DNA from 2 places in the Streptomyces sp. NPDC127098 genome. Region 2 is predicted to be linked to the other one. Evidence: riboswitches for the same ligand, from Rfam matches in the RefSeq annotation. Region 2 holds a riboswitch; the other holds the start of a gene.
The links. A riboswitch is a leader RNA that binds a small molecule or an ion and turns the genes downstream of it on or off. The one in region 2 is predicted to bind cobalamin.
Positions count from the first base shown of each region.

Region 1 (14,361 bases), on a different contig from region 2:
TCCAGCAGGTACTTCGCGTAGAGGGCGGCGTTGTCGGAGGTGCCGCGGCCGGTCAGCAGCACGAAGCGCGGGTTCCGCGCGGCGATCCGCCGGGCGACGGCGCGGATGGGCCCGGCGCCCTCGGTCAGGATCCGCCGCAGCACGGCCGGCTGCTCGGCCATCTCGGCCGCCATGATCCGGCCGGCGGTCAACGGCCCTCCTCCCGGCCGGCGATGACCTCCGCGGCGGCCCGTCCGCAGACCCGGGCGGCGCCGTGGGTGGCCACGTGCAGGGCGCCGGCGGGCGGGGCGTGCGGGACGCCCATCTCGACGACCACCACGTCGGGGCGGGCGGCCAGCAGGGCGGTCAGGGCCCGGGCCATCCAGGGGTGCCGGTGGGTGTCCCGGACCACGGCCACGATCGGCCGGTCGCCGGCGGCCGCCAGCACCTCGGCCGCGAGGCCCTCGACGCCCGCGCGTTCGGCGTCGGCGTGGGTGTGGTGGCCGGCGCTGGTCCCCGGCAGCAGGCGGTCGAGCTCGGCGGCCACCCCCCAGGGGGTCTGGGTACCGGCGGCCATGTTGGCCACCGGGGTGAAGGCGGCCACGTAGGGGGCGCGGGTCAGCGGTCGGAAGGGGGGGCCTTCGGTCGAGGGGGTGACCCGCAGGGCGCGGCGGGCGGCGGCGAGGCCGATGGTGTCGGCGTCCGGCTCGTCCGCTGGGGCCTGGGCGCGGGCCTTGGCGGTCCAGCCGGCCAGCGCCCTGACCCGCTCGGCCGCGTCGTGCAGCCGCTCCTCGGACAGTTCGCCCTCCCGCACGGCCTGGATGATGCCGTCCCGCAGCCGCAACACCTCCGCCTCGTCCGACGGGGTGCCGCCGACGCAGATGGCGTCGGCCCCGGCGGCGACGGCGAGGGCGCAGCCGCGTTCCAGGCCGTAGGTGTCGGCGACGCCCTTCATCTCGATGGCGTCCGAGTAGATCACCCCGTCGTAGCCGAGGCCACCCTCGGCTACGGGGGCGCGCAGCAGTCCGGTGAGCACGGCGGGGCTGAGGGTCCCGGGCCGGTCGGGGTCGAGGGCCGGGATGAGGATGTGCGCGCTCATCACGCAGCGGCTCCCGGCGGCTATGGCGGCCTTGAAGGGCACCAGCTCGCGCTGGTGGAGGGTGGTGAGGTCGATGTCGATGCGGGGCAGCGCGAGATGGGAGTCCACGTTGGTGTTGCCGTGCCCGGGGAAGTGCTTGACGCAGGCGGCGACGCCGGCGCTCTGCAGGCCCTGGACGAAGGCGACGGTGTGCCGGGCCACGAGCTCTGGGTCCTGGCCGAAGGAGCGGACGCCGATCACCGGGTTCTCGGGGTCGGAGTTGACGTCGGCCGAGGGCGCCCAGTTGACCGTGATGCCGGCCTCGGCGAGGCGCCGGCCGATCCGGGCGGCGACCGAGCGGGTCAGCTCCGGGTCGTCGACGCTGCCGAGGGCCAGGTTCCCTGGGAAGGACGAGCCGCCGAGCCGCTCGAGGCGGGTCACGTCCCCGGCCTCCTCGTCCATCGCCACCAGCACGTCGGGCCGCACCGCCCGCAGTTGGGCGGTGAGGTCGGCGAGTTGGGCGGTGGAGACGACGTTCCTGCCGAACAGTCCGACGCCGGTCATGCCGTTCTCCAGCTGCCGCAGCAGCCAGTCGGGCGCGGTGGTGGTGCCGGCGAAAGTGGGCTGCAGGACGGCGAGCGCGTCCCTGGTCAGGGTGTCGGAGTCGGGTGCCAGGGTGGTCATCGGTCGGCGTTATCCCTTCACGGCCCCCGCGGCCATGCCGCCGGTGACCCGTCGCTGGAGGATGAGGAAGACGATCAGCACCGGGACGGTGAAGAGCGACGAGGCGGCCATCGTCGCACCCCAGTCGTTGCCGAAGTTCGTCTGGAACTGGGTGAGCCACAGCGGCAGGGTGGCCGCGTCGGGGGCCTTGTTGAGCACCAGCACCATGGCGTACTCGTTCCACGCCATGATGAACCCGAACAGCGAGGTGGCCATCAGGCCCGGGGCGAGCAGCGGAAAGATGACCCGGCGGAAGGCCTCAAGGCGCCCGCAGCCGTCGATCAGGGCGGCCTCCTCCAGCTCCCTCGGCACGGCGGCGATGAAGCCGCGCAGCGTCCAGATCGTGAAGGGCAGGGCCATCACGAAGTAGACGAGGACGAGGGTGCCCAGGCTGTTGAGCATCGACAGGTCCCGGGCGTTGAGGTAGACCACGATGATCAGGATCTCCCAGGGCGCCATCTGGGCCATCATCACGGCGAGCACCATCCCGCGCCGCCCCCGGAAGCGCATCCTGGCAATGGCGAAGCTGGCCGCGAGCGCCACCACGAGCGCGAGCAGCACGGCCCCGACGGTGACCAGCACGCTGTTGGCGACGTAGGTCCAGAACAGCTCGACGCCGGTGGCAGTCGCGTAGTGCTCGAACGTCGGGGTGAAGAGGAAGACCGGATCGCGGGTGAGCACCTCGGAGTTGCTCTTGAAGGAGGTGGAGAACATCCAGTAGACGGGGAAGAGGAACACCGCCGCCAGCAGCAGGGCGAGCCCGTTGCGCCAGAGGCGGCCCAGGGTGCGTGCGTTCATGCGGTCTCGTTCTCCCTCTCCTGGCGGAGGATGAGGCGGAAGTAGAAGGACATGGCCACCAGCAGGATCAGCAGGGTGAGCACGGAGATGGCCGCGCCCGTGCCGTACTGGTTCTGCCCCATGCCCTCGATGTAGGCCATGACGGGCAGGGTCTCGGACTCGCGGTCGGGGCCACCGCCGTTGAGGGTGTAGATCTGGACGAACGCCTTGAACACCCAGATGATCTCGAGGAACGTGGTGATCAGGAAGAAGGGCCGCATGATCGGCGCCACGATGGACCAGAAGACGCGCCAGCCGCTGGCGCCGTCCATCCGCGCCGCCTCGTAGATCTCGCCGCCGATGGTGGTGAGGCCGGCGTAGAGGTTGAGCGCGACGAACGGCACCGAGGCCCAGACGACCAGCACGGTGACGATGACGAGCGTCGAGGTGCCGCTGGCGAACCAGTTGTGCTCTTCGTAGCCGTCGAAGCCGAGTCCGCGCATGGCCCAGTTGGCCACGCCGAACTGGGTGTCGAAGAGCCAGCGGAAGACAGTGGTGCTGGCCACGGGGGGCATCGCCCAGGCGGCGACCAGGCTGATGGAGAGCACCAGGCGCATCCTGCGGCCCAGTTGGTTGAGCAGCAGCCCGATGAGGGTGCCGATCAGCAGGATCAGCACCACGTTGCACGCCATGAAGAGCACGGTGCGGACCAGGGAGTCCCAGAAGCGGTCGTTCTCCAGCACCGCTCGGTAGTTGTCGAGCCCGGTCCACTCGGTGGTGCGCGAGATCAGCTGCCGGCGGCCGAACGCCTGGAAGGAGATGAGCAGGTTGCGGACCAGCGCGTAGCCGAGGACGGCGAGCATCGCGAGCACGGCCGGCGCGATCAGCAGGTAGGGCACCCAGCGGGCCGAAGGGCGCCAGCCGCCGGCCGCGCGGCCGACCCGCCCGCCGGGCGGGGTGCCGCGCGGCGGAGCGGGTGGGGCCTGTTCGATATCGACGGTCATCGCGCGCTACTCGCGGTTGATCCGGGCGGTGATCTCCGCGTCGGCCTCCTGGGCGGCGCCGGAGTAGTCCTCGCCGTTGAGCGCCTTGGTCATCAGTTCCTTTATGGGGTTGGGCCCGGTCTCGACATTGGCCCAGCCAGTGGTCAGCGGCGGCAGGAAGCCGACGTCGGCGGACCGCACCATGGCTTCCGCGAAGGTGCCGGCCTCGGGCTCGGCCGTGACGTCGGTGCGGTTGGGCACCACGCCGCCGGAGTTGGCGTCCACGTACCGCTGCGCCCACTCCTGGGAGGTGGCCATCCGCAGCCACTCGTTGGCGAGTTCGGGGTTCCCGGCACGCTCGGAGACGGCCAGGTTCGAGCCGCCGAGGAAGACGTGGCCGAGCTCGTCGGCGGTCTTGCCGGGGATCGGGAAGTAGCCGAAGTCGGCCTCGCCGCCCTGCTCCTCGATGGCGGCGACGGCGCCGGCCGCCTCCCAGCCGAGTCCGATCCAGGACGCGACCTCGCCGTTCGGCACCACCTCGGTGGACTGCTGGGGCGACGCCTCGTCGTTGTCGGTCGGGGAGTTCGAGAACGAATGGAGCTGGGCGTAGAAGTCCATGCCGGCCTCGCCGGCCGGGGTGTCAAGGGCGCCGGCCCAGCCGTCGCCGTCCTCGACGGCGAAGTTGCCGCCCTCGTCGGCGATGAAGCCGCCGAGCACGTAGTAGCTCTGTCCCGGCAGGTAGATGGGCTCGGCGTCGGTGTTGGCCTCGATGGCCTCCAGGGCCTCGATCCACTCGTCCCTGGTGGTGGGCACCTCGGCGCCGGCCTCCTCCCAGATGCTCCGGTCGTAGATGACGACCCGGTTGGCGCCGTACCAGGGCACGGCGTAGAGGGTGTCGTCGACCCGGCCCGAGGAGAGCATGGCCTCGTTCCAGGGTTCGTCGGCGAGGTCGCCGAGGTCGGCGAGGCCGCCGGTGTTGGCGTATCCGACGGTCTGGGTGTTGCCGATCTCCAGCACGTCGACGGTGCCGTCCTCGGACAGGGCCGTGGTGACCCGGTCCTGGATGCCGTTCCACTGCTGGGTCTCGACGTTGACGGTGACACCGTGTTCGGCCTCGAAGGCGGCGTTGAGCTCGGAGACCCAGGCCTCTGGCGCCGAGCCGTCCATGAGCCAGACGGTGATGGAGTCCGAGCTCCCGCCACCCCCGGCGCCGCTGCTGCCGTCGTCACCGCAGGCCGCCAGGCTGACCGTCAGGGTCATCATGCCGGCGGCGGCGATCAGCTTGCGCTTCACGATCCCGAGCCTCCGTAACGTTTAATGGTGGAGATACAAGAGGTGTAGACCAGTTGCCCGGGAGCTTGGACTAGACCAAGTCGGGGTGTCAAGAGTCCACGAGCGGCGCATGCTGTCCGTTACCGGACCGACATCTGTTCGGATCACACGCCGAACTCGGGCCCGTGCCACGATGTGAACTGCGATGTCTCGGAGGAGCCGGTGACGGCGGAGAACGCGGAAGGCGCCGCGCGGAAGAACGAATCGGGAAGGCGTGGTATGGCGAGAGACGGGGCGACGGTCGCGGGCTCACCCGCCGGCGCGGACGGGCCCGACCGCAGCCGGACCACGCGGGTGCCGAAGTACTACCGCCTCAAGCGCCATCTCCAGCAGATGACCGAGACGCTCCCGCCCGGCACCGCGGTGCCGCCGGAGCGTTCCCTGGCCACCGAGTTCGACACCTCGCGCACCACCGTCCGCCAGGCCCTCCAGGAGCTGGTGGTCGAGGGCCGGCTCGAGCGCATCCAGGGCAAGGGCACCTTCGTCGCCAAGCCGAAGGTCTCCCAGATGCTCCAACTCACCTCCTACACCGAGGACATGGGTGCCCAAGGCCTCGAACCTACCTCCCAGCTGCTGGAGATCGGCTACATCACCGCCGACGAGCGCCTCAGCCGTCTGCTCGACATCCCGCCGGGCGGCCGGGTGCTGCGCATCGAGCGGCTGCGGCTGGCGAGCGGCGAACCGATGGCGATAGAGACCACGCACCTCTCCCAGGCGCGCTTCCCCGCCCTGCGGCGCAGCCTGGTCCGCTACACCTCGCTCTACACGGCCCTCGCCGAGGTCTACGACGTGCACCTGGCAAGCGCCGAGGAGACCATCGAGACCTCGCTCGCCAACCCCCGCGAGGCCGGCCTGCTCGGCACGGACGTCGGCCTGCCGATGCTGATGCTCTCCCGCCACTCCCGCGACTCCACCGGCAAACCCGTCGAATGGGTCCGCTCCGTCTACCGCGGCGACCGCTACAAGTTCGTCGCCAACCTCGCCAGGCCGGGCCTGGCGTAGACCCGCCGGTGGGCCTACGCCGCACGCCTCCCTGGTCAACTGGGCTTCCTCTGGCCTAGATTCCGGCGAGTCAGTCAAGGAGGACAGGCGGGAGACCACCGTGCAATTCCCCACGCACGCACGACCACGCTCCATCGCCATCTGGACCACCGTCGCCGTCATCGGCGCCGTCGGCTGGTCCATGTTGGCGCTCTACCGCGGCGAGGAGGTGTCCGCCGCCTGGATGGTGGCGGCCGCGCTCGGCTCGTACGCCATCGGCTACCGCTTCTACGCCCGCTACATCGCGACCCGCGTGCTGCGTGCCGACCCGACCCGCGCCACCCCGGCCGAACGCGTCAACGACGGCGTCGACTTCCACCCGACCGACCGCCGCGTGCTGCTCGGCCACCACTTCGCCGGCATCTCCGGCGCCGGCCCCCTGGTCGGCCCGGTGCTCGCCGCACAGATGGGCTATCTGCCCGGCACCATCTGGATCATCGTCGGCGTCATCTTCGCCGGCGCCGTCCAGGACATGGTGGTGCTGTTCTTCTCCACCCGCCGCGACGGCAAGTCGCTCGGCCAGATCGCGCGCGAGGAGATCGGCCCGATCGGCGGCGTCGCCGCGGTCATCGCCGTCTTCGCCATCATGATCATCCTGTTGGCGGTGCTGGCGCTGGTGGTGGTCAACGCGCTCGCCGAGTCGCCCTGGGGCACCTTCTCGGTCGGCCTGACCATCCCCATCGCCCTCTTCATGGGCGTCTACCTGCGCTACCTCCGCCCCGGTCGGGTCGCGGAGGTCACCGTCATCGGCGTGGCGCTGCTGCTGCTCGCCATCGCCTCGGGCCGCTGGGTCGCCAACTCGGGGCTGGCGGACACCTTCACGCTCTCGCCGCGCACCCTCGTCGTCTGGCTGGTGATCTACGGCTTCGCGGCGTCCGTCGCGCCGGTGTGGCTGCTGCTGGTCCCCCGGGACTACCTGTCGACGTTCATGAAGATCGGCACCATCGTGCTGCTCGCCGCGGCCCTGGTGGTCACGCTGCCGACGCTGAAGATGGACGCCGTCACGGACTTCGCGAGCAACGGCGAGGGGCCGGTGTTCGCCGGCTCGCTCTTCCCGTTCGTGTTCATCACCATCGCCTGCGGCGCGGTCTCCGGGTTCCACGCCCTGATCTCCTCCGGCACCACGCCCAAGATGATCCAGAAGGAGACCCAGGTCCGCACCATCGGCTACGGCGCGATGCTGATGGAGTCGGGGGTGGCGATCATGGCGATCACCGCCGCCTGCGTGCTCGACCCGGGCGTCTACTTCGCGATGAACGCCTCGCCCGCGGTGATCGGCGACACCCTCCAGTCCGCCGCCGACACCATCTCCTCCTGGGGCTTCACCGTCACGCCTGAGCAACTCGCGGCCGCCGCGGAGTCCGTCGAGGAGGAGTCGCTGCTCTCCAGGACCGGCGGCGCGCCGACGCTCGCGCTGGGCCTCGCCGCGATCCTCGCGGACATCATCGGCGGCGACGCGATGATGAGCTTCTGGTATCACTTCGCGATCATGTTCGAGGCGCTGTTCATCCTGACGGCGATCGACGCCGGCACCCGGGTCGGCCGCTTCATCGTCCAGGACGCCATCGCCTCCGTCCACCCGAGGTTCGGCCGGATGCGCGCCACCAACTGGCTGCCCGGCATCGCGTTGAGCAGCGGCATCGTCGTCGCACTCTGGGGCTACCTGCTGTGGGTCGGCGTCAACGACCCGCTCGGCGGCATCAACACGCTGTTCCCGGTGTTCGGCATCTCCAACCAGCTGCTGGCGGCGGTGGCGTTGGCCGTCTGCACGGTGCTGCTGGTCAAGTCCGGCCGGCTGCGGTACGTCTGGGTGACGTTGCTGCCGCTCACCTGGCTCGCCGTGGTCACACTCACCGCGAGCTGGCAGAAGGTGTTCTCCGGCGACCCGGCGGTCGGCTTCTGGGCCCGGCGCGACCAGTACCAGGACGGCATCGACGCCGGACAACTGCTGCCCGGCGCACAGGACATGGACGACATGCGGACCATCGTCAACAACGCCACCCTCGACGCGGCGATCTCCGCGGTGCTGGCCCTGCTGGTGCTGATCGTCTTCGCCGACGCGCTGCGGGTGTGCGTGCGGGCCGTCCGCAACCCGGGCACGGCCCGGCTGCGGGAGTCCCCGCACGTGCCGTCGCGGCTGATCGCCCCGGCCGGCCTGATCCCGACGAAGGAGGAGCGCGCCGAGCTCGCCGCGGCGGGCCTGGGCCCGGGCGGCGGCATCCCAGAGCAGTCCAGGGGTGCGCGGAGCACGGCGAAGGTGGAGGCCGGCGAATGAGACGCGCGGCGGCCTGGCTGCGTTGGTACGTCACCGAGCTGACCGGCGAGAACGCCTACGCCCGCCACGTCGCGCGGGTCCGCGAGGTGGACCCGTCGGCGCCCGTGCCCTCCCGTCGCGCCTTCGAACGCGAGCGGGTCGAGCGCCGCTACGGAGATCCGCGCAACGGGGGCGGCGTCTGCTGCTAGCCCCTGCCGGGGCGGGGGGGGGGGGGTGTACCCCCCCCCCCCCCCCCCCCCCGGGGCCCCCCCCCCCCCCCCCGCCACCACCCGCCAGGCGGCGCCGCCGCGCAGCCCCGGTGGGGTGCCGGCGCGACCACCGACGTGCGCCCCGCCTCCGGCAGCTCTCCCCCGCCCGCCGATTCGGCCCACCGTCCCGGGCCGCCGGGCGGAGGCTGCGCCGCGCCCGTCTGACCGGCACCGCCGCGCCGCAGGCGCCGGCAGGCACCGGCCGGCGCGGCAGGTGCGCCGAAACCCGCTGGCGCGGGACGGGTCCCTGCTCCGAGAATCGGCGCTCGGTGGGACGGCGCCGGGCGGAGAGGGGCAGGACGTGGCCGAGCGGGGCGTGGCGTTGCGTGTCGTGGACGAGGAGACGCTGGGCGGGCTGCTCGCGGCGGCGGTCGCCGACGCGGCGCCCGAGGACGTGATGCCGCCGGTCGCCGGTCCGCCCGGGTGGACGGCGGACCGCCGGGAGGCGTTCCTGGCCTGGCACCGGGCCCGCGGCGCCGGGCTCGACGGGCCGGCCCGCGAGGCCACCTACGCCGTCGTCCACGACGGGCGGATCGTCGGTTCCGTGCGGCTGGCCAGGGCGGGCGCCCCCAGCGATCTCGAGACCGGCATCTGGCTCGGGCGCTCGCACCGCGGCCGCGGCATCGGCACCGCCGCCCTGCGGCTGCTGCGCGCGGAGGCGCGGCGCGTCGGCGGCCGGGTGCTGGTCGCCGACACCACGGCGGACAACGCACCGGCGGTCGCGGCCCTGCGGCGGCTCGGCGCCACGCTGAGCCGGCGGCCGGACGGCGTCGCGGTCAGCGCCAGGCTGCCGCTCGGCGAGTAGCCGCCCCGGGTCGGGAACCGTCGGGGCCGGCCGGACGTCCTTCCTGCGGCGGGGCGGGCCACCGGCGCGGCACCGCCCTCGCGCCCCGACCCCTCGCGACCGCAGCGGTGTCCCGATGACCAGCACCACCCACACGCCCATGAAAACCCCACCGCAGGCTGTCGCGCGGCCGACCCCGCGGTGGGGGTCGCGCCTGCCGTCGGACGGCGTGCTGCTGGCCATCGGGTTCTTCGTCGTCTACGCCACGCTCTCCGTCACCCGCCATCTCCGCTGGGAGAACCGTTCCTGGGACCTGGGGATATTCGAGCAGGCCATCGGCGCCTACGCCCGGCTGAGCGAGCCGGTCGCCGACCTCAAGGGGCCCGGGTTCCCGATACTGGGCGACCACTTCAGCCCGATCACGGCGCTGCTCGCGCCGCTGTACCGGGTCTTCCCGTCGCCCGTCACCCTGCTCGTCGCGCAGGCGGCCCTGTTCGCGCTCGCCGTGGTGCCGGTGACGCGTGGCGCGGCCTTCCTGCTCGGCCGCCCGGCGGGTGCCGCGATCGGCGCGGCGTTCGGCCTCTCCTGGGGCATGCAGCGGGCGGTGGACTTCGACTTCCACGAGATCTGCTTCGCCGTCCCGCTGATCGCCTTCTCCCTGGAGGCCGTGCTGCGGCAGCGCTGGCGCGCCGCGCTCTGCTGGTCGCTGCCGCTCCTGCTGGTCAAGGAGGACCTGGGCCTGACGGTGGCCGTGCTCGCCCTGGTGGTGGCGTGGCGCGCCCACCAGGCCGGGCACGTGCGGGCGACCAGGTCGGCACTGGCGGTGGCCGGGTTCGCCGTGCTGGCGTGCGCGCTGGTGATAGGCGTGGTGATACCGGGGTTCAACGCGGCCGGCGGCTACGACTACTGGGCCAAGGTGGACGAGGGCGGCGGCCCGCTGGACGCGCTGTTCACCGCGACCGACACCAAGCTGCGCACCCTGCTGTGGATCCTGGTCCCGACCACCGGGCTGCTGGCGCTGCGCTCGCCGCTGCTGCTCGTCGTGCTGCCGACACTCGCCTGGCGGTTCGCGTCGCAGGAGCCGAACTACTGGGGCACCGACTTCCACTACAGCGCCGTGCTGATGCCCGTCACGGCGCTGGCCCTTGCCGACGCCGTCGCCCGCTCCCGGGACTCCCGCAGGCCGTGGCTGCGGGCCTACGCCCGCCAGTTGCCCGCCGCGGCCCTGGCGGCCGCGCTGGCGCTCTCCACGACGCTGCCGGTCGCCACCCTCACGCACGCCGACACCTACCGCCCGGGGCCGGTCGCCGAGGCCGGTGAGCGGGTGCTGGCCGCCGTCCCCGACGGCGCGGACGTCGCGGCCAACGTCCGGCCCATCTCCCATCTCACGCAGCGCGCCCGGGTGTTCTGGATCGGCGACCCACGAACTCCGGCCCCCGAGTACGTCGCCTACTACGACCCGGCCAGGGACGCGGCCGGCATGCTCGCCTACGCCCGGCAGCTGTATCCGGACGCGGCCTACCGGGTGACGGCGAGTGAGGCCGGCTTCTGGGTGTTGCGCCGCGACTGACCGCCGCGCACATTCGCGATCGCACACGCGGAAACATCCCCACCCCGAGCCCGACCCGTCGCCGCACACCCTCGGGCCCCCATGCCACGGCGAGCACCCCGGCCGTGGGTCGACCCAACGGGCATTCGCTTGTTCGCTCCCCTCGCTCCGTCACCAAGGGGACACGGAACACAACATATAGGGGTGCTCAGTTGGGGCAGCACAAGATGTATGCTCTTCCTCGTTGTCGCCCAGGGGAATCCGGTGAGAGTCCGGAACTGTCCCGCAACGGTGTGCGACGGCGGGATCCGTCCCGTCTGTCGTCAAGTCCGGTCGCCTGGCTGGCAGCCACAGACGTCCGGGCCTCGAGGACTGGGCCGACGGACGCAGCGCGGCATGCCTTTGCCTTACCACACGCATGCCGGGTGCGCCCGTCCCGCCCGGCCCTCGAAAGCCCGCCGCGGAACGCCGCGCGCGACCCCGTTCGGGCCGGCGCTCCGCGGTCGATTCGGTTCGATTCGAGGGAGAGCATCGAGTGACCATCGCACCCGTCGCACCCGCGGAGCCGGTTACAGCCTCGCAGTCACCCACGCTGTCGAAGGTGCTGGCCGACCTCACCGGCGACCTGCCCGCCACCGACCCCGCGCGGGTCGAGGCGGCCGTGCTGCGCGGCCGGCACGCCGGCTCCGACGAGGCCGAGCTGCGCTCGCTGGCCATCGAGGCCGCCGCCGGCCTGATCGCCGAGGAGCCCCAGTACTCGCGCCTGGCGGCCCGGCTCCTCACCCTCGCCATCCGCGAGGAGGCCGCCGGGCAGGGTGCCGACTCGTTCTCCGCCTCCATCGCCGTCGGCCATCGCGAGGGCCTGATCGGCGACCGCACCGCCGGGTTCGTCCGCCGCCACGCCTCCCGCCTCGACGCCCTCGTCGAGCACGCCGTCACCACCGGCGCCGACGACCGCTTCGAGTACTTCGGGCTGCGCACCGTCGAGTCCCGCTACGTGCTGCGCCACCCGATCACCCGCAAGGTCATCGAGACCCCCCAGCACTTCCTGCTGCGGGTGGCCTGCGGCCTGGCCGAGGACGACTCGGAGCGGGCGCTGGCGGACGTGGCCGAGCTCTACCGGCTCACCAGCACCCTGGCGTACCTGCCGTCGTCCCCCACCCTGTTCAACTCGGGCACCCGCCACCCGCAGATGTCCTCCTGCTACCTGCTGGACTCCCCCGCGGACGAGTTGGACTCCATCTACGAGCGCTACCACCAGATCGCCAGGCTCTCCAAGCACGCCGGCGGCATCGGCCTGTCCTACTCCCGGATCCGGGCCCGTGGTTCGCTGATCCGCGGCACGAACGGCAAGTCCAACGGCATCGTCCCGTTCCTGCGCACCCTCGACTCCTCGGTGGCCGCCGTCAACCAGGGCGGCCGGCGCAAGGGCGCGGCCTGCGTCTACCTGGAGACGTGGCACGCGGACATCGAGGAGTTCCTGGAACTCCGCGACAACACGGGCGAGGAGGCGCGCCGCACCCACAACCTCAACCTCGCGCACTGGATCCCCGACGAGTTCATGCGGCGCGTCGAGGCGGACGCCGACTGGTCGCTGTTCTCGCCCGCCGACACGCCCGAGCTCGTCGACCTGTGGGGCGAGGAGTTCGACGCCGCCTACCGCCGCGCCGAGCAGGCCGGGCTCGCGCAGCGCACCATCCCGGCCCGCCAGCTGTACGCCCGGATGATGCGCACCCTGGCCCAGACCGGCAACGGCTGGATGACGTTCAAGGACGCCGCCAACCGCACCGCCAACCAGACCGCCAGGCCCGGCGCCATCGTGCACTCCTCGAACCTGTGCACGGAGATCCTGGAGGTCACGAACGACGGCGAGACGGCCGTCTGCAACCTGGGCTCGGTCAACCTCGCCGCCCACCTGGGCGACGACGGCGAGATGGACTGGGAGCGGCTCGACGCCACCGTGCGCACGGCCGTCGTCTTCCTGGACCGCGTCGTCGACCTGAACTTCTACCCCACGGCCCAGGCCGGCGCCTCCAACTCCCGCTGGCGGCCGGTGGCGTTGGGCGTGATGGGCCTGCAGGACGTGTTCTTCAGGCTCGGCCTCCCCTTCGACTCCCCCGCGGCGCGCGAGCTGTCCACCCGGATCGCCGAGCGCATCATGCTCACCGCCTACGAGACCTCGGCCGACCTGGCCGAGCGGCACGGCAGGCACCGGGCCTGGGCCGAGACCCGCACCGCCGACGGCGTGTTCCACCCCGACCACTACCCGGAGGCCACCGCCGCCTGGCCCGAGCGCTGGGCCGCGCTGCGCGAGCGCGTCGCCCACACCGGCATGCGCAACTCGCTGCTGCTCGCCATCGCGCCGACCGCGACCATCGCGTCCATCGCCGGCGTCTACGAGTGCATCGAGCCGCAGGTGTCCAACCTCTTCAAGCGGGAGACGCTGAGCGGCGAGTTCCTCCAGGTCAACTCGTACCTGGTCGACGAGCTCAAGAAGCTCGGTCTCTGGCACGACGCGACCCGCGAGGCGCTGCGCGAGGCCAACGGCTCGGTCGCCGAACTCCCCGGCCTGCCGGACGAGTTGAAGGCCCTGTACCGGACCGCGTGGGAGCTGCCGCAGCGCGCCCTGATCGACATGGCGGCGGCCCGCACCCCGTACCTGGACCAGAGCCAGTCCCTGAACCTGTTCATGGCCGCGCCCACCATCGGCAAGCTCAGCTCGATGTACGCCTACGCGTGGAAGAAGGGCCTCAAGACCACCTACTACCTGCGCTCGCGCCCGGCCACCCGGATCGCCCAGGCGGCCCGCGCCGCCGCCCCCGCCGTCACCGTCGTCCCCGAGCAGGCCGTCGCCTGCTCCCTGGAGAACCCCGAGTCCTGCGAGGCCTGCCAGTGACCACCACCGTCCCCACCAAGAACCTGCTCGACCCGGGCTTCGAACTGACGCTCCGCCCGATGCGCTACCCGGCGTTCTACGAGCGCTACCGGGACGCCATCAAGAACACCTGGACGGTGGAGGAGGTCGACCTCCACTCCGACGTGGCCGACCTGGCCAAACTCTCGCCGGGCGAGCAGCACCTGATCGGCCGCCTGGTGGCGTTCTTCGCCACCGGCGACTCGATCGTCGCCAACAACCTGGTGCTGACCCTCTACAAGCACATCAACTCCCCCGAGGCCAGGCTCTACCTGTCGCGGCAGCTGTTCGAGGAGGCCGTGCACGTCCAGTTCTACCTGACGCTGCTCGACACCTACCTGCCCGACCCGGACGACCGCGCCGAGGCGTTCGCGGCCGTGGAGAGCATCCCGTCCATCCGCGAGAAGGCGCAGTTCTGCTTCCGCTGGATCGACTCGGTGGACGACCTCGACCGGTTGGAGTCCAAGGCCGACCGCCGCCGCTTCCTGCTCAACCTGATCTGCTTCGCGGCCTGCATCGAGGGGCTGTTCTTCTACGGCGCCTTCGCCTACGTCTACTGGTTCCGCTCGCGCGGCCTGCTGCACGGCCTGGCCACCGGCACCAACTGGGTGTTCAGGGACGAGAGCTGCCACATGGACTTCGCGTTCCACGTGGTCGACACGGTCCGCGAGGAGGAGC
Region 1 is NZ_JBHXFJ010000028.1:44,859-59,219, reverse strand. It holds gene ACFWI8_RS19160 (SIS domain-containing protein) at 1-173, opposite strand, end outside; gene ACFWI8_RS19155 (glycoside hydrolase family 3 protein) at 188-1,741, opposite strand; gene ACFWI8_RS19150 (carbohydrate ABC transporter permease) at 1,751-2,578, opposite strand; gene ACFWI8_RS19145 (carbohydrate ABC transporter permease) at 2,575-3,561, opposite strand; gene ACFWI8_RS19140 (extracellular solute-binding protein) at 3,568-4,833, opposite strand; gene ACFWI8_RS19135 (GntR family transcriptional regulator) at 5,092-5,874, shown strand; gene ACFWI8_RS19130 (carbon starvation CstA family protein) at 6,056-8,188, shown strand; gene ACFWI8_RS19125 (YbdD/YjiX family protein) at 8,185-8,376, shown strand; gene ACFWI8_RS19120 (GNAT family N-acetyltransferase) at 8,738-9,241, shown strand; gene ACFWI8_RS19115 (DUF2079 domain-containing protein) at 9,357-10,790, shown strand; cobalamin riboswitch at 10,963-11,129, shown strand; gene ACFWI8_RS19110 (ribonucleoside-diphosphate reductase subunit alpha) at 11,305-13,665, shown strand; gene ACFWI8_RS19105 (ribonucleotide-diphosphate reductase subunit beta) at 13,725-14,361, shown strand, end outside.
Region 1: it holds a riboswitch for cobalamin, as region 2 does, so the genes downstream of both, ACFWI8_RS19110 (ribonucleoside-diphosphate reductase subunit alpha) here and metE (5-methyltetrahydropteroyltriglutamate--homocysteine S-methyltransferase) in region 2, are expected to answer to the same signal.

Region 2 (14,361 bases):
ACGCGTCCGGCGCCGGCCTCCAGGGAGAGGTGCCGCACGAGATCCCGGCCGTCGATCGTGACGCGCAGGGCGTCGAGTCGCAGGCGAGCCGGGTGAGCCGGGTGCTCGGTCATCAGCGGCCGCCGAAGAGGTAGCCGCGGCGCCGCATCAGGGCGACGAAGACGGGGACGCCGACGAGCGCGGTGACGACGCCGATGGGCAGCTCCCGGGGCGCGGCCAGCGTTCTGGCCACCAGGTCGGCCCAGACGACGAACACGGCGCCGACGAGCGGGGCGAGCACCAGGACGCGGGCGTGGGTGGCCCCGACGAGGATGCGGACCAGGTGGGGGATGACGAGACCGACGAAGCCGATGGCGCCGCTGACCGCGACCATGGCGCCGGTCATCAGGGCGGTCAGCGCGAACAGCGCCCGGCGTACCGCGGCGCCGTCGACGCCCAGGCTGGCGGCGGTCTCGTCGCCGAGCGCCATGGCGTCGAGCGGGCGGGCGAAGCGGCGCAGCGCGAGGGTGCCGAGGAGGACGATCGCGGCGACCACGGGCAGCGATCCCCAGGTGGCGGCGCCGAAGCCGCCGAAGGTCCAGAACAGCACGGTGTGGGTGGCCTCGCCGTCGGGCACGAGGTAGACCAGCACGCTCATCACGGCCTGGAAGCCGTGGGCCAGGGCGATCCCGGTGAGCACGAGGCGCAGCGGGGTCAGGCCGGCGCGGCTGAGGGCGGCGGCGTGGACCAGGACGGCGGCGGCGAGCGCCCCGGCGAAGGCGCCGGCGGAGAGGGCGTAGATCCCGAGCGAGGAGAAGGCGCCGAAGACGGTGACCGACACGGCGCCGACGGAGGCGCCCGAGGAGACGCCGAGCACGAACGGGTCGGCCAGCGCGTTGCGGACCAACGCCTGCACGGCGACGCCGACCACGCTCAGTCCGGCGCCGACCGTGGCGGCCAGCAGCACGCGGGGGGTGCGGACCTGCCAGACGATCTGGTACCTGGTCAGCTCGTCGGCCGGGATCGGGCCGCCGGTCAGCGCCGCCCACAGGTAGCGGGCCGTGTCGGCGGGCGGGACGACGGCGGAGCCGAGGCCGATGGCGAGGACGACGGAGCCGAGCAGCGCGGCGGACAGCAGGAGGACGGGGAGGAGGAGACCGCGGCCGGCCGCCACGGCTCGGGGTCTGGGGGGCGGGGTGTCGACGGGCGGCGGCGCACCGCCGACCGAAGTGTTAATGGAAACCATTTGCAATAAGAGTGACAGTGCGGCGGCGGTTCCGTCAACGGCCGGAGAAGCGCCGGGCGCTTGGGACGAGCGCGGCGGCGGCCGGGGCGAGGAAGCACACGGCGGCGCAGACCGCGAGCACGGGTCCAGGACCGAAGGCGTCGGCCGCCGGAGCGATCAGCGCCAGGCCGACGGGCGCGAGGCCGTAGGAGACCAGGAAGTCGAGTGCGGAGACACGCGCCAACAGCCGGGGCTCGACCTCCCGTTGGGTCGCGGTGAACCAGGGCACGTTGAACAGCTCGATGCCCACGCCGGCGAGCGCGTAGGCGGCCACCACCAGGGCGGCGGGCGCCGGCAGCCACAGGCTGAGCGGCGCCAGACCGTAGACGGCCAGGCCCGCGAGGGCCGCCCAGCCGGCGGACCTCGGGTGCCAGCGCGCGACCACCAGGGCGCCGAGCAGCGCGCCCGCCGTGTAGGCGGTGGTCGCGGCGACCAGCACCGCCTCGACGCCGTAGCGGTCGCGGCTGACCAGCGGCAGCAGCACCCCGGTCGCCGAGTAGCCGGTGGTGATGACGGCGGCCAGCGCGCCGAGCCCGGCGAGGAACCAGGGGTGGCGCCTGGCCTCCCGCACCCCGTCGACGAACTCACTGACGAACTCGGTGACGAAGCCGGTCCGTTCACCGGGAACGGGACCAGGGGCGGGGGCGTGCCGGCCGCGCGGCGGAAGGGCTGCCGCGGCGAGCCACAGCAGGCCCATGCCGAGCAGCAGCGCGGGGACGCTGAGGAAGGCGGCGAGCAGGGCAGCGAGCCCGGGTCCGGTCAGCGTGGTGACCCGCACGGACAACGTCAGGGCGGCGTTGGCCCGTTGCCGGAGCGGGGCGGCCACCACCTCCGCCGTCAGCGCCTGGAAGGCCGGCCGGCAGGCGCCCTGGCCGGCGCCGATCACGACGCCGGCCAGCGCCATCACCGGCACCGAACGTCCCACGCCAGCCGCCAGCACGGGGCTGGCGAGGCCGGCGGCGAGCCCGGCCCACCACACCACGGCCCGGCGCGAGTAGCGGTCGGCGAGCACGCCGCCGACGACCACGGCGGCGAGGAAGCCGGCCGTGCGGGTGGCCAGCACGAGGCCGAGGGCGGCGGCCGTGACGGTGCCGTCCAGCAGGGCGAGCCCCAGCACGAACGGCATCGCCCAGGTGGCGAGCCCCGACGCGGTGCTGCCCGCCCACAGTCGCAGGAAGGCCGGGTCGCGCAGCGGTGACCTCGGCTCCGGGACGGGGGCGGCTGCGACGGTCTGCGTCGACGGTCCGGACACGGCGGTCCCCTCCTCAACTCGGGTGGCACGACAGCCTAGACGAAAATGACAATCATTTGTAATACTCCCCGGGGTCATCACCGGTGCGCCCATCGCTACCTGAGGGAGATTCCGTGCCACACCCGACGACCGACCCCACGTTCGTCGACCGACATCCCACACCACCGCCGACCGTCCCGCGCCCCACGACCGTCGAGGAGCTGGTGACCGCCGCGCTGGCGGGCACGGCGGGACCCGACCCGGCGGCGACCGTCGCCACCAGCGTGTTCTGGCTCCACCACGGCACCCGGCTGGCCGGCGGGGACACCACCTACCTCAACCAGTACCTGCTGGTGCGCTGCGGCCGGTCGTTCGGCGCCTGCGCCGTCGAGGACGGCGAGACCGACCCGGCGCTGTGCCGCGCCTACTCGGGGCGGCCGCTCGCCGCGCTGCTCGGCGACGACGCCCCCCGCCCACTCCGGCTCGCGGCGCTCGACGCCCTGCTGGCGGAGGCCGCGCCGCACCGGGAGGCCGCCGCCGAGCCGGTCACCCTGCCGGCCGGCACCCCGGAGGAGCGGGCCAGGGCCCGCGACGCCGCCATCGCCGGGCTGCTGGACATCGCCCCCGGCGCCCGAGTCGCCCTGATCGGGGTCGTCAACCCGCTGCTGGCCGCCATCCGGGACCGCGGCGGGGTGCCGCTCCCCTGCGACCTCAACCTCCGCGCCACCCAGTGGGGTCAGCCCGTCACCGACTCCATGGCCGAGGTGCTCGACGCCGCCGACGCCGTCATCGCCACCGGCATGACCCTCGGCAACGGCACCTTCGACACCATCCTGGGCCGCTGCCGGGAACGCCGACTGCCGCTCGTCGTCTACGCGCAGAGCGGCAGCGCGGTCGCCCGCGCGTTCCTCGGCGCCGGCGTCTCCGCCCTGTCCGCCGAGCCGTTCCCGTTCTCGCAGTTCAGCGCCGAGCCGACGGTGCTGTACCGGTACCGCGCCACGGTGCCGGGATGACCGCCGACGCCACGGGCACCGGCCAGGCGGCCTGCCACCACGGGGAGATACTCCAGGGCGTCTTCCGCGACCGCCACGGGCGGAGCTGTCCCGGCCTGGTCACCCTGCCCGTGCCGCCGGAGACCGGGCTCGGCTGCCACGCCGAGTTCACCCGCCACCCGGCGGGCCACCCCGACGACCTCACGGTCGACCCGCCCGACCGCGCCAAGGCCCTGCGCGCGGCGCGCCTCGCCGCGGCCGAGTGCGCCCGCCGGGCCGGCCACTCCCCCGGCGGCGGACGGCTGCGGCTGAGCGGGACCATCCCCGTGGGGCTCGGCATGGGCTCGTCCACCGGCGACGTCATCGCCGCCGTCCGCGCGGTCGCCGCCAGTCACCGCGTCACCCTCGCCCCGCACGAGATCGCGCGGCTGGCCGTCACCGCCGAGGGCGCCTCCGACCCCCTGATGCTGGCCGACCGCCCGGTGCTCTTCGCCCAACGCGCGGGCCGGGTGCTGGAGATCCTCGGCCCCGCCCTGCCGCCGGCCGTCGTGGTCGGCTGCGCCACCGGCGGCGGCCGCCCCGTCGACACCCTGTCCCTGCCCGCCGCCGCCTACCGCGACCAGGACCTGGCGGCCTTCGAGCGGTTACGCGCCCTGCTGCGCCGCGCCGTCGCCACCGCCGACACCGCGCTGCTCGGCCGCGTCTGCACCGCCAGCGCCACCCGCCACCAGCGGCTGCTCCCCAAGGAGGAGCTGCCGGCCCTCGTCGCCGTCGCCGCCGAGACCGGGGCGGCCGGCGTCCAGGTCGCGCACAGCGGCAACGTGGCCGGGCTGCTGTTCGACCCGGCACGCCCCGACCTGGCCCGACGACTCGACCGCTGCGTCGAGGCCCTGCGACGCCTCGGCCTCCCCGTCCTCGTGACGTTCACGACCCGTCAGACCCACGACGAGAGAGTGAGCCACCATGTACGACCACGTCGCCGACGCGATCGGCGCCCCGGACCTGATACGCCTCGAACCCGGCCTCGTCTGCCTGCGCTTTGAGACGATGAAGGTCGTCTCCGCGCTCGCCGCCGTCCGCCACCTCCTGGACCACGGGGTCGTGCGGCCCGGCGACACCCTGCTCGACAGTTCGAGCGGCATCTACGCCTACGCCCTCGCGCTCGCCTGCCACCGCCACGACCTGCGGTGCCACATCGTCGGCTCCACCACCGTCGACCGGACGCTGCGCACCCAACTCGCCATCCTCGGCGCCCGCCTCGAACAGATGGCGCCGAGCGCGGACCTCAAGCTCGACCAGAGCCGCCGCGTCGCGCGGGTGCGGGAGATCCTCGCCGCCCACCCCGACTACCACTGGATGCGCCAGTACCACGACGGAATCCACTACCTCGGCTACCGCGCCGTCGCCGAACGGGTCGTCAAGGAGACCGGCGGCCAGGCCGTCACGCTCGTCGGCGGCGTCGGCTCCGGCGCCTCCAGCGGGGCGCTCGCCGCCTACCTGCGGGAGCACGCCCCGGACACCACGCTGGTCGGCGTCCAGCCGTTCGGCAGCGTCACCTTCGGCAGCGAGCACGTGGCCGACCCCGAGATCATCATCGCCGGCATCGGCAGCTCCATCCCGTTCGGCAACGTCGACCACCGCGGCTACGACGTCATCCACTGGACGTCCTTCGGGACCGCGCTGGCCGGCAGCGTCGACCTGCTGCGCCGGCACGCCGTGTTCGCGGGGCTCTCCACGGGCGCCGCCTACCTCGCCGCCCGCTGGGAACACCGCGACCGCCCCGACCGCACCGTGGTGTTCGTCGCCGCCGACACCGGACACCGCTACGCCGACTCGGTCTTCGCCCGGCACCGGGAGGCCGCCCCCGTCGACGACCTCGCGCCCCGCCTGGTCACCAGCCCACGCGACCTTGCCCTGCCCTGGTGCCGCATGCGCTGGGCCGGCTCCCCCGCCCCCGCTGCCGCCGCCGTTGCGCCGAAGCGGTGAACCGGCCGTGCCCTGAGGCGTCGGGTGCCGGGCGGACGGCCGGCGGGCCGCCGATCATGGGCGGGCGCCGACCAGTCGGCGGCGCGGGGTCGGATCGGACGACGGAGGCCGCCGGTGACATTGGTCGAACGCACCACGGAGAAGCCCCAACTGGTCGAGCGCGACGACGAGTCGGACGTCTACCCGGACGACCGGCGGTGGGTCGTCGACTGCGTCCAGCGCATCCGCGGCGACCTCGCCCCCGTGGCGACGGAGTTGACCGAGATCCCGCTGCCGCCGCGGCTCAACGGGCTGCGGCTGTACGTCAAGCGGGAGGCCGACCAGCCGTCCGGCAGCCACAAGCACCGCCTCGCGGCGGCGCTGCTCGTCCACGCCCTGGTCAGCGGCTGGCTGACCAGGGGCCGGCCGGTGGTGGAGGCGTCCAGCGGCTCGACCGCCATCTCCGAGGCCTGGTACTGCCAGCGGCTCGGCATCCCCTTCTACGCGGTGGTGCCCGACAACACCAGCCGGGAGAAGAAGGCGGCCATCGCGGAACTCGGCGGCACCGTCGTCCCCGTCTCCGGCGACATCGTCGCCTACGCCCGCCGGGTCGCGAACCGGTACGGCGGCCACTTCCTGGACCAGTTCACCTACGCCGAACGCGCCTACGACTGGCGCGGCGACGAGGGGCTCGGGCCCGAACTGCTGCGCGCCGTGCCCGACCTGGACTGGTTCGTGATGGGCGCCGGCACCGGCGGCACCGCCGCCTCCGTCGCCCGCCACGCCCGCTACACCGGCAGCGACCTCCGGGTGTGCGTGCCCGATCCCGAGCACTCGGCGTACTTCGACGGCTGGTACTGGCGCGACCCGGCGATCACCGACCGGGGCTCGCACATCGAGGGCATCGGCCGGCCCAGGGTCGAGGCGTCCTTCGTGCCCTCGACCGTCAACCGCATGATGCGGGTCCACGACGCCGCCTCGGTGGCCACCATGCGGGTGCTCCACGAGCGGCGGGAGTGGGGGATCTCCCCCGGGCCCTCCACCGGGACCGGGGTGTTCGCCGCGATCCGCGTCCTGCTCGGCATGCGCGACCAGGAACAGTCCGGCAGCGTCGCCACCGTGCTGTGCGACGCCGCCGACCGCTACACCAACGAGTACTACAACGACCAGTGGCTCGCGGACCAGGGCATCGACTACCAGCCCTGGCTGCCGACGATCCGGAACTTCTTCGCCACCGGCGACTGGACGCCGCCCGAGCCCTTCCTGCCCGTCCCCCGGCCCCTCGTCACGCTCTGGAACATGTGACCCGCGGTCAGGGCGCCGGGCGCCGGCCGCGCCGGGCCCGCTCGCGGCGGGAGCCGGCGAACAGCGTCTCGGTCCTGTCCGTCTGCTCCAGGGTCCCGATGCGCTGCCCCATGCGCAGTTGGAGCGCCGGGAACCTCCCGTACTGGAACAACAGGATGTTCAGCGATCCGCCGTACCTGAAGTTCCCGATCTTCTGCCCCTTCCGCACCCGCACCGGACGCTCGGGCCGCCGGAACTCCGGCAGGTAGTTCACCGAGGCGATCGAGTTGAGGCCGACGGTCACCATCGCCACGTACGTCTCGTGCTCCCGCCCGCGCGGGTCGGTGAACACGGTCCTGAAGACCAGGTAGCCCCGGCGGAACCTGTCGAACACCTCGTAGTCGAAGCCGTAGCCGACGTTCCCCTTGTTGAGCAGCCCCGGGAAGTTCCGCATGCCGTAGTAGACGCCGCCGACGTCGTCGCGGGCCTCCACCACCTCGCCCGCCACCGGCGCGTGGTACCAGTGGTAGGTGTCGGGCATCAGCACGCAGGACACCGCCGTGCCGCCGGGCCTGACCACCTCGCCCGCCGCGTCCCGCTCCGGGACGAACCTCCGGTAGTGCGGGGAGTCCGCGAGGAGCTGTCGGACGTTCATGGTGACCGTCTTGACGGGGATCGGCGTCTCCTCCGTCAGGTCGTCGACGATCATGTTGATGACGCAGTCGGTCGGCGCGACCACCACGCTGTCGTCGTCCTCGGCGTCGATCGGCCGCCTGGTGTCGTCCCGCAGGTTCCGGGTGAAGAAGTCGTTGAAGCTCCGCCACGGGCCCGGCTCGAAGTCGTCCATCCGGGAGCCGAGTTCCTCCCGCCAGCTGGCGATGAGCCGCTGGCCCCGCTCCCCCTCGTCGTCCATCTGGGCGCCCTGGAGGGCGGTGAAGTCGGCCGTCATCCGCAGCCCGGGTCCGGTGGTCACGAAGACCATGCCGTAGTCGTTCTCGTAGGTGAGCCAGCTGAACTTCTCGATGTGGTGCAGGCCCTCGCTCGGTCGGGTCGTCCACCCCGCCTCGTACCACTCCCGGAAGAAGTCGCACAGGTCCTCGATCGACCTGCCCCGCCAGTCGTACCGCGCCTCGGGCGGCGTGTCCTCCGGGTACGGCACCACGTTGGCGATCGCCGCGTCGTACATGGTCGCGAAGCCGTCACGGTCCTCGCCGTACCACCGCCTGACCCTGCCGAGGAACTCGTCCAGGGTCCTCGAACAGCTCTCTTCGCCCGTCATCGCCTCTCCCGGTCGTCGGACACACACACGGCACGACGGATATGTGCCCGTCCAGGGCCCCGGCCAGGGGCAGATCCGGTCGCTTCACCGAAAAGTGGCCGCCTTCCCACGCATCCGAGGGGGCCCTCTCGCCATCCGGATGACGGACGTGACCCGCCGCGCCCGACGGCGGCCCGTAGGCTGGCCCACGCAGCTGGTTCGCCCCGTCCGCCAGGCGGGAGGCGTCGCAAGAGGGAACCCGGTGGGAATCCGGGACTGCCCCGCAGCGGTGAGCGGGAACGACCGCCGTCATACGCACTGGGTCCGGGAACCGGGCCTGGGAAGCGACGGCCAGTAGGTGTCCTCCGGTCCGGAGGGCGGGCCCGCGAGTCCGAAGACCTGCCAACTGCCCGCGCCCGGCCACCCGTGCGCGGACCTCCCGGTGACCCCGAGGGCGGGTCGGCGACACACCAGGCGGACGGCGGCGCCTCGCGCGCCAGGCCATGCCCGCCCGGTCACCGTCCCCCTTCGCGTCCTCGTCCCGTCGCCGGGATCCCAGGGAACCATCTCGCGAAGGAGAGCTCCGTGACCCCCAAGCCCGCAGCCGCGGCAGCACGGGCCACCGTGTACGGCTACCCCCGACAGGGCCACGACCGGGAGTTGAAGAAGGCCACCGAGGGCTACTGGAAGGGCCGCGTCACCGCCGACGCCCTCCGGGCCACCGCCGCCGAACTGCGCCGCGCCACCTGGCGACGGCTGGCCGAGGCCGGCGTCGCCGAGGTCCCCACCGGTGACTTCTCCCACTACGACCACGTGCTGGACACCACCGTCATGGTCGGCGCGATCCCCGACCGGCACCGCGCCGCCTTCGCCGCCGACCCGCTCGACGGCTACTTCGCCATGGCGCGCGGCACCCGGGACGTCGCGCCGCTGGAGATGACCAAGTGGTTCGACACCAACTACCACTACCTGGTCCCCGAACTCGGCCCGGACACCGTGTTCTCACCCGACTCCACCAAGCAGGTCGGCGAGCTGACGGAGGCCCTCGCGCTCGGCCTGACGGCCCGTCCCGTCCTCGTCGGCCCCGTCACCTACCTGCTGCTGGCCAAGCCCGCGCCGGGCGCGCCCGCCGACTTCGAGCCGCTGACCCTGCTGGACCGCCTGCTGCCGGTGTACGCCGAGGTCCTCGCGGACCTGCGGGCGGCCGGCGCCGAGTGGGTGCAGCTGGACGAGCCGGCCCTGGTGCAGGACCGCACCCCGGCCGAGCTCGACGCCACCGCCCACGCCTACCAGCGGCTCGGCTCCCTCGCCGACCGGCCGCGGATCCTGGTCGCCTCCTACTTCGACCGGCTCGGCGACGCCCTCCAGGTCCTGGCCAAGGCCCCCGTCGACGGGCTCGCCGTGGACTTCACCGGCGCCGCCGCGGCCAACCTCGACGCGCTGGCGGCCGTCGGCGGGCTGCCGGGCAAGCGCCTGGTCGCCGGCGTCGTCGACGGCCGCAACATCTGGATCAACGACCTGTCGAAGTCCCTCACCACCCTCGGCACCCTGCTCGGCCTCGCCGACCGGGTCGACGTCGCCGCCTCCTGCTCCCTGCTGCACGTCCCCCTGGACGCCGCGGCGGAGCGCGACATCGACCCCCAGATCCTGCGCTGGCTCGCCTTCGCCCGGCAGAAGACCACCGAACTCGTCACCCTCGCCAGGGGCCTCTCCCTGGGCACCGACGCCATCGCGGCCGAACTCGCCGCCAACCGCGCCGACCTGGCCTCCCGCGCCGGCTCCCCCATCACCCGCGACCCGGCCGTCCGCGCCCGCGCCGGCGCGGTGACCGCGGCCGACGCCCGCCGTCCCCACCCCTACCCCGAGCGGGCCACCGCCCAGCGGGCCCGACTCGGCCTGCCGCTGCTGCCCACGACGACCATCGGCTCCTTCCCGCAGACCGCCGAGCTGCGCGCCGCCCGCGCCGACCTGCGCGCCGGCCGCGTCGACCCGGCCGGCTACGAGGAGCGCGTGAGGGCCGAGATCCGGGAGGTCGTCGCCTTCCAGGAGCGGGTCGGCATCGATGTCCTGGTGCACGGCGAGGCCGAACGCAACGACATGGTCCAGTACTTCGCCGAGCAGCTCACCGGCTACCTCGCCACCCGGCACGGCTGGGTGCAGTCCTACGGCACCCGCTACGTCCGCCCGCCGATCCTGGCCGGCGACGTCTCCCGCCCCGAGCCGATGACGACGCGCTGGACGACGTACGCCCAGTCCCTCACCCCGCGCCCGGTCAAGGGCATGCTGACCGGCCCGGTGACCATGCTCGCCTGGTCCTTCGTCCGCGACGACCAGCCGCTGGCCGACACCGCGCGCCAGGTCGCCCTCGCCCTGCGCGACGAGGTGGCCGACCTGGAGGCGGCCGGCACCGCGGTGATCCAGGTGGACGAGCCCGCGCTGCGCGAGACCCTCCCGCTGCGGGCCGCCGACCGGTCCTGGTACCTGGCGTGGGCCACCGAGGCGTTCCGGCTCACCACCGCCGGCGTGCGCCCCGACACCCAGATCCACACCCACATGTGCTACGCCGAGTTCGGCGACATCGTGCGGGCCATCGACGACCTCGACGCCGACGTCATCAGCCTGGAGGCGGCCCGCTCCCACATGCAGGTGGCCCGCGAACTCGCCGCGCACGGCTATCCGCGGGAGGCGGGCCCCGGCGTCTACGACATCCACTCCCCGCGCGTGCCGAGCGCCGAGGAGGCCGCCGAACTGCTGCGCACCGGGCTGCGGGCCATCCCGGCCGAACGCCTGTGGGTCAACCCCGACTGCGGCCTGAAGACCCGCGGTTGGCCCGAGACCCGCGCCTCGCTTGAGAACCTGGTGCGGGCCGCGCACGCCGTGCGCGCCGAGCTGTCCACGGCCTGACCCGAACCCGCCCGCCGGGGCCGGCTCGCCAACCGACCGGCCCCGGCGGCGTCACCCCGCCGCGCGGGTTGACGGTGGCCGGTCAGGCCGTTACGTTGCCAGCGCGCGAGTGGGAGCGCTCCCAAAGCGGTGACCGCGAGCGTTTCAGTGACCCCGAGCGTTCAGGAGGCGGAACAGTGACGTTACCTCCCAACGAGTCCACGGGAACGGGTCCCGGATCGCCGAGTCGGCGGTCGGTGCTGGCGACGCTGGGCGCCCTGCCGGTCATCGCCACCGCCACGCCGGCCGTGGCGGCGCCCGGGGCACCGATCACGGCGGCGGCCACCGTGGTCGTCGACCCCTCGGCGTCCCGGCAGACGATCCGGGGCTTCGGCGGCATGAACCACACCGTCTGGATCAGCGACCTGACGGCCGCCCAGCGCGACACGGCCTTCGGCAACGGCACCGGGCAGCTGGGCTTCACCGTGCTGCGGATCCCCGTCCACGAGGACCGGAACAACTGGAGCCGCGAGGTCGCCACCGCCCGCCGCGCCGTCGAACTCGGCGCGACCGTCATCGCCTCCCCCTGGAATCCCCCGGCCAGCATGGTCGAGACCTTCGTGCGCGGCAGCCAGACCGACGCCCGGCGGCTGCGGTACGACAGCTACGGCGCCTACGCCCAGTACCTCAACGACTTCGTCGTCTTCATGCGCAACAACGGCGTCAACCTGTACGCGATCTCGGTGCAGAACGAGCCCGACTACGCGCATGACTGGACGTGGTGGACCCCGACCGAGATGGTCCGCTTCCTGCGCGAGAACGCCGGCTCGATCAGCACCCGGGTCATCGCCCCGGAGTCCTTCCAGTACGTGAAGAGCTTCTCCGACCCCATCCTCAACGACGCCCAGGCGCTGGCGAACATGGACATCCTGGGCGCCCACCTCTACGGCACCCAGTTCCAGAACTTCCCCTACCTCCTCTTCCAACAGCGGGGCGCCGGCAAGGAACTGTGGATGACCGAGGTGTACCACCCCAACAGCAGCGACTCGGCCGACCTCTGGCCGCAGGCGCTCGACGTCGGGGAGCACATCCACCGCGCCCTGGTCGACGGCCAGTTCCAGGCGTACGTGTGGTGGTACATCCGCCGCGGCTACGGGCCGATGCGCGAGGACGGGCAGATCAGCAAGCGCGGCGCCAACATGGCGCACTTCTCGAAGTTCGTCCGCCCGGGCCACGTGCGTGTCGACGCCACCCCCAGCGTCCAGTCCAGCCTCTACACCTCCGCCTACCGCGCCCCCAACGGACAGATCACCATCGTCGCCGTCAACAAGGGGACCTCGGCGGTGAGTCAACCGTTCACCCTCACCAACAACGCCTCGGCGCGGGTCTCCTCCTGGGTCACCGACGCCGGCCGCAACCTCGCGTCGGGCACCGCGCTCACCATGTCCAACGGCTCCTTCACCGCCCAACTCCCCGCCCGCAGCGTCACCACCTTCGTCACCGGGTGAGGTCCGCCCATCCGGCCGGGGGCCGGGTGGGCAACCTCCGGGGGCGCCGGATGGTCAAACCGGGCGACATCCGCCCCGACCTCGTTGGAGGACCCATGTCCGCACGCCGACTCCTCGCCACCGCCCTCGCCGCCGCCTGCGCCCTGGCCGCGGCGCTCACCGTCTCCGATGTCGCCCCGATCCTCATCGGCGGTGTGCTGATCGGAGCCTGAGCCTTCCCCGACGGGCCCGTGGGCCTCGCGGACGGCCGGTCAGGCGCGCGGGGCCCGGGGTCCGCCGACGCGGCGGACGGAGCCGAGCTGGTTGCGGTCCAGGTTGGTGTCGGTGAACCGCTCGGCCACCGCGTGCAGGATGTCGATCATGGCGAGCGTGGCCGGCGTGGGCATCCGGTTCTCGGGGCGGGCCAGCAGGATCCGGCGGATCGGCGCGGGCACGTCGGCGCCGAGCCGCACCAGTCGTACGTCGTTGCGCCGGTTGGTGAGCGCGAGCCGGGGCGCGATGGCGATGCCGAGGCCGGCGGCGACCATGGCCTGCGCCTCCTGGTAGTCGTGTGACTCGTAGGCGATCCGTGGCTCGAAGCCGGCGAGCCGGCAGCTGCGCCGCAGCACCTCGGCGACCGGATGGTTGTCGGCCCGGATGATCCAGTGCTGGGCGGCCAGGGAGCGCAGGCTGACCTCGGGCTCGTCGAGGAGCCGGGAGTTGGCCGGGACGACGAGCACGGTGGGGTCGTTGAGCAGGTGGGTCAGGGCCAGGGCCTCGTCGCTGACCCGGTTCCACCGGTAGTCCCACAGCAGGGCGAGCTCGACCTCGCCGGTGTGCAGCATCTCCCGCAGCTGGGCGAGCATCGCCGACCTGACCACCACCTCGGCGCCGGCGTGGGCGCGGGCGAACCGGGTGAGGGCCAGCGGCAGCAGCGAGGCGCTGACGGTGGGGAAGGAGCCGAGCCGCAGGGTGCCGCGGTCGAGTCGGGCGAAGGCGTCGAGATCCGCCTGGGCGGCGCGCAGCTCGCGGCGGATCGCCCGGCCCCGGGCCACCAGCGCCTCCCCGGCGCCGGTCAGCCGCACGCCGCGGGGCAGCCGTTCGAGCAGCGGCTGGCCGACCTCGGCCTCCAGCCGGGACATCTGCTGGGAGGCGGCGGACGCGGTCATCCCGGCGGCGGACGCGGCGCCGGTCAGCGAGCCGTGTTCGGCGATCTCGGTGAGCAGCAGCAGTCTCCGTACGTTGAGCACGCGTCGAGTCTAGCCTTTAGCTGCGCTAAACCCCTTCTAAGAAAATGGGTATTGTTCTCAACTCTTCACGGTGCCATCGTGAGCGCGTCCACGGCCCGTAACAAGCACAGAAGGACGGCTGAGGTGCGCGTTTCCGCGAGTCTGGTGCGTGGTGGCACGAGCAAGTGCTGGCTGTTCGACCACCGGCACGTCCCCGCCACGCTGGACGGTCTCGAGCGGCTGCTGGTCGACGCGTACGGCGCGAAGGACCCGGTCCACCTGGACGGCGTCGGCGGTGCCACGCCCACCACGTCCAAGGCCGCGGTCGTCAAGCCCTGCCCGGACGAGGGTGTCGACGTCGAGTACCTCTTCGGCCAGGTCGGCATCGGCGTCGACCGGGTCGAGTGGGGCAGCAACTGCGGCAACTGCGCCACGGCGATCGCCCTGTGGTCGGTGACCAGGGGGCTGGTCCCGATCAGCGGCGACCTGACCAGGGTCGTGATGCGCAACACCAACACGGGCGCGCTGCTGGAGGCCACCGTCGACACCGCCGGCGGTCTGGTGCCCGAGTTCGGCACCCAGACCGTGCCGGGCACCAGGTCCGGCGGGGTCGCGGTCGGCCTGACCTTCCTCGACCCGGCGGGGCGGACGACGGGCGCGCTGCTGCCCACCGGTAACGCCGACGACGAGCTGCGGTTGGCGGGCGAGACGGTCCGGGTGACCATGCTGGACGCCGGCGCGCCGGTCGTCCTGGTCGACGCGGCCGCG
Region 2 is NZ_JBHXFJ010000043.1:50,145-64,505, reverse strand. It holds gene ACFWI8_RS24495 (ABC transporter ATP-binding protein) at 1-113, opposite strand, end outside; gene ACFWI8_RS24490 (FecCD family ABC transporter permease) at 113-1,225, opposite strand; gene ACFWI8_RS24485 (MFS transporter) at 1,260-2,516, opposite strand; gene ACFWI8_RS24480 (Rossmann-like domain-containing protein) at 2,717-3,508, shown strand; gene ACFWI8_RS24475 (GHMP kinase) at 3,505-4,530, shown strand; gene ACFWI8_RS24470 (pyridoxal-phosphate dependent enzyme) at 4,451-5,473, shown strand; gene ACFWI8_RS24465 (PLP-dependent cysteine synthase family protein) at 5,588-6,757, shown strand; gene ACFWI8_RS24460 (phosphatidylserine decarboxylase) at 6,765-8,015, opposite strand; cobalamin riboswitch at 8,244-8,395, shown strand; gene metE (5-methyltetrahydropteroyltriglutamate--homocysteine S-methyltransferase) at 8,580-10,898, shown strand; gene ACFWI8_RS24450 (glycoside hydrolase family 30 beta sandwich domain-containing protein) at 11,075-12,385, shown strand; gene ACFWI8_RS24445 (LysR family transcriptional regulator) at 12,637-13,614, opposite strand; gene ACFWI8_RS24440 (PrpF domain-containing protein) at 13,738-14,361, shown strand, end outside.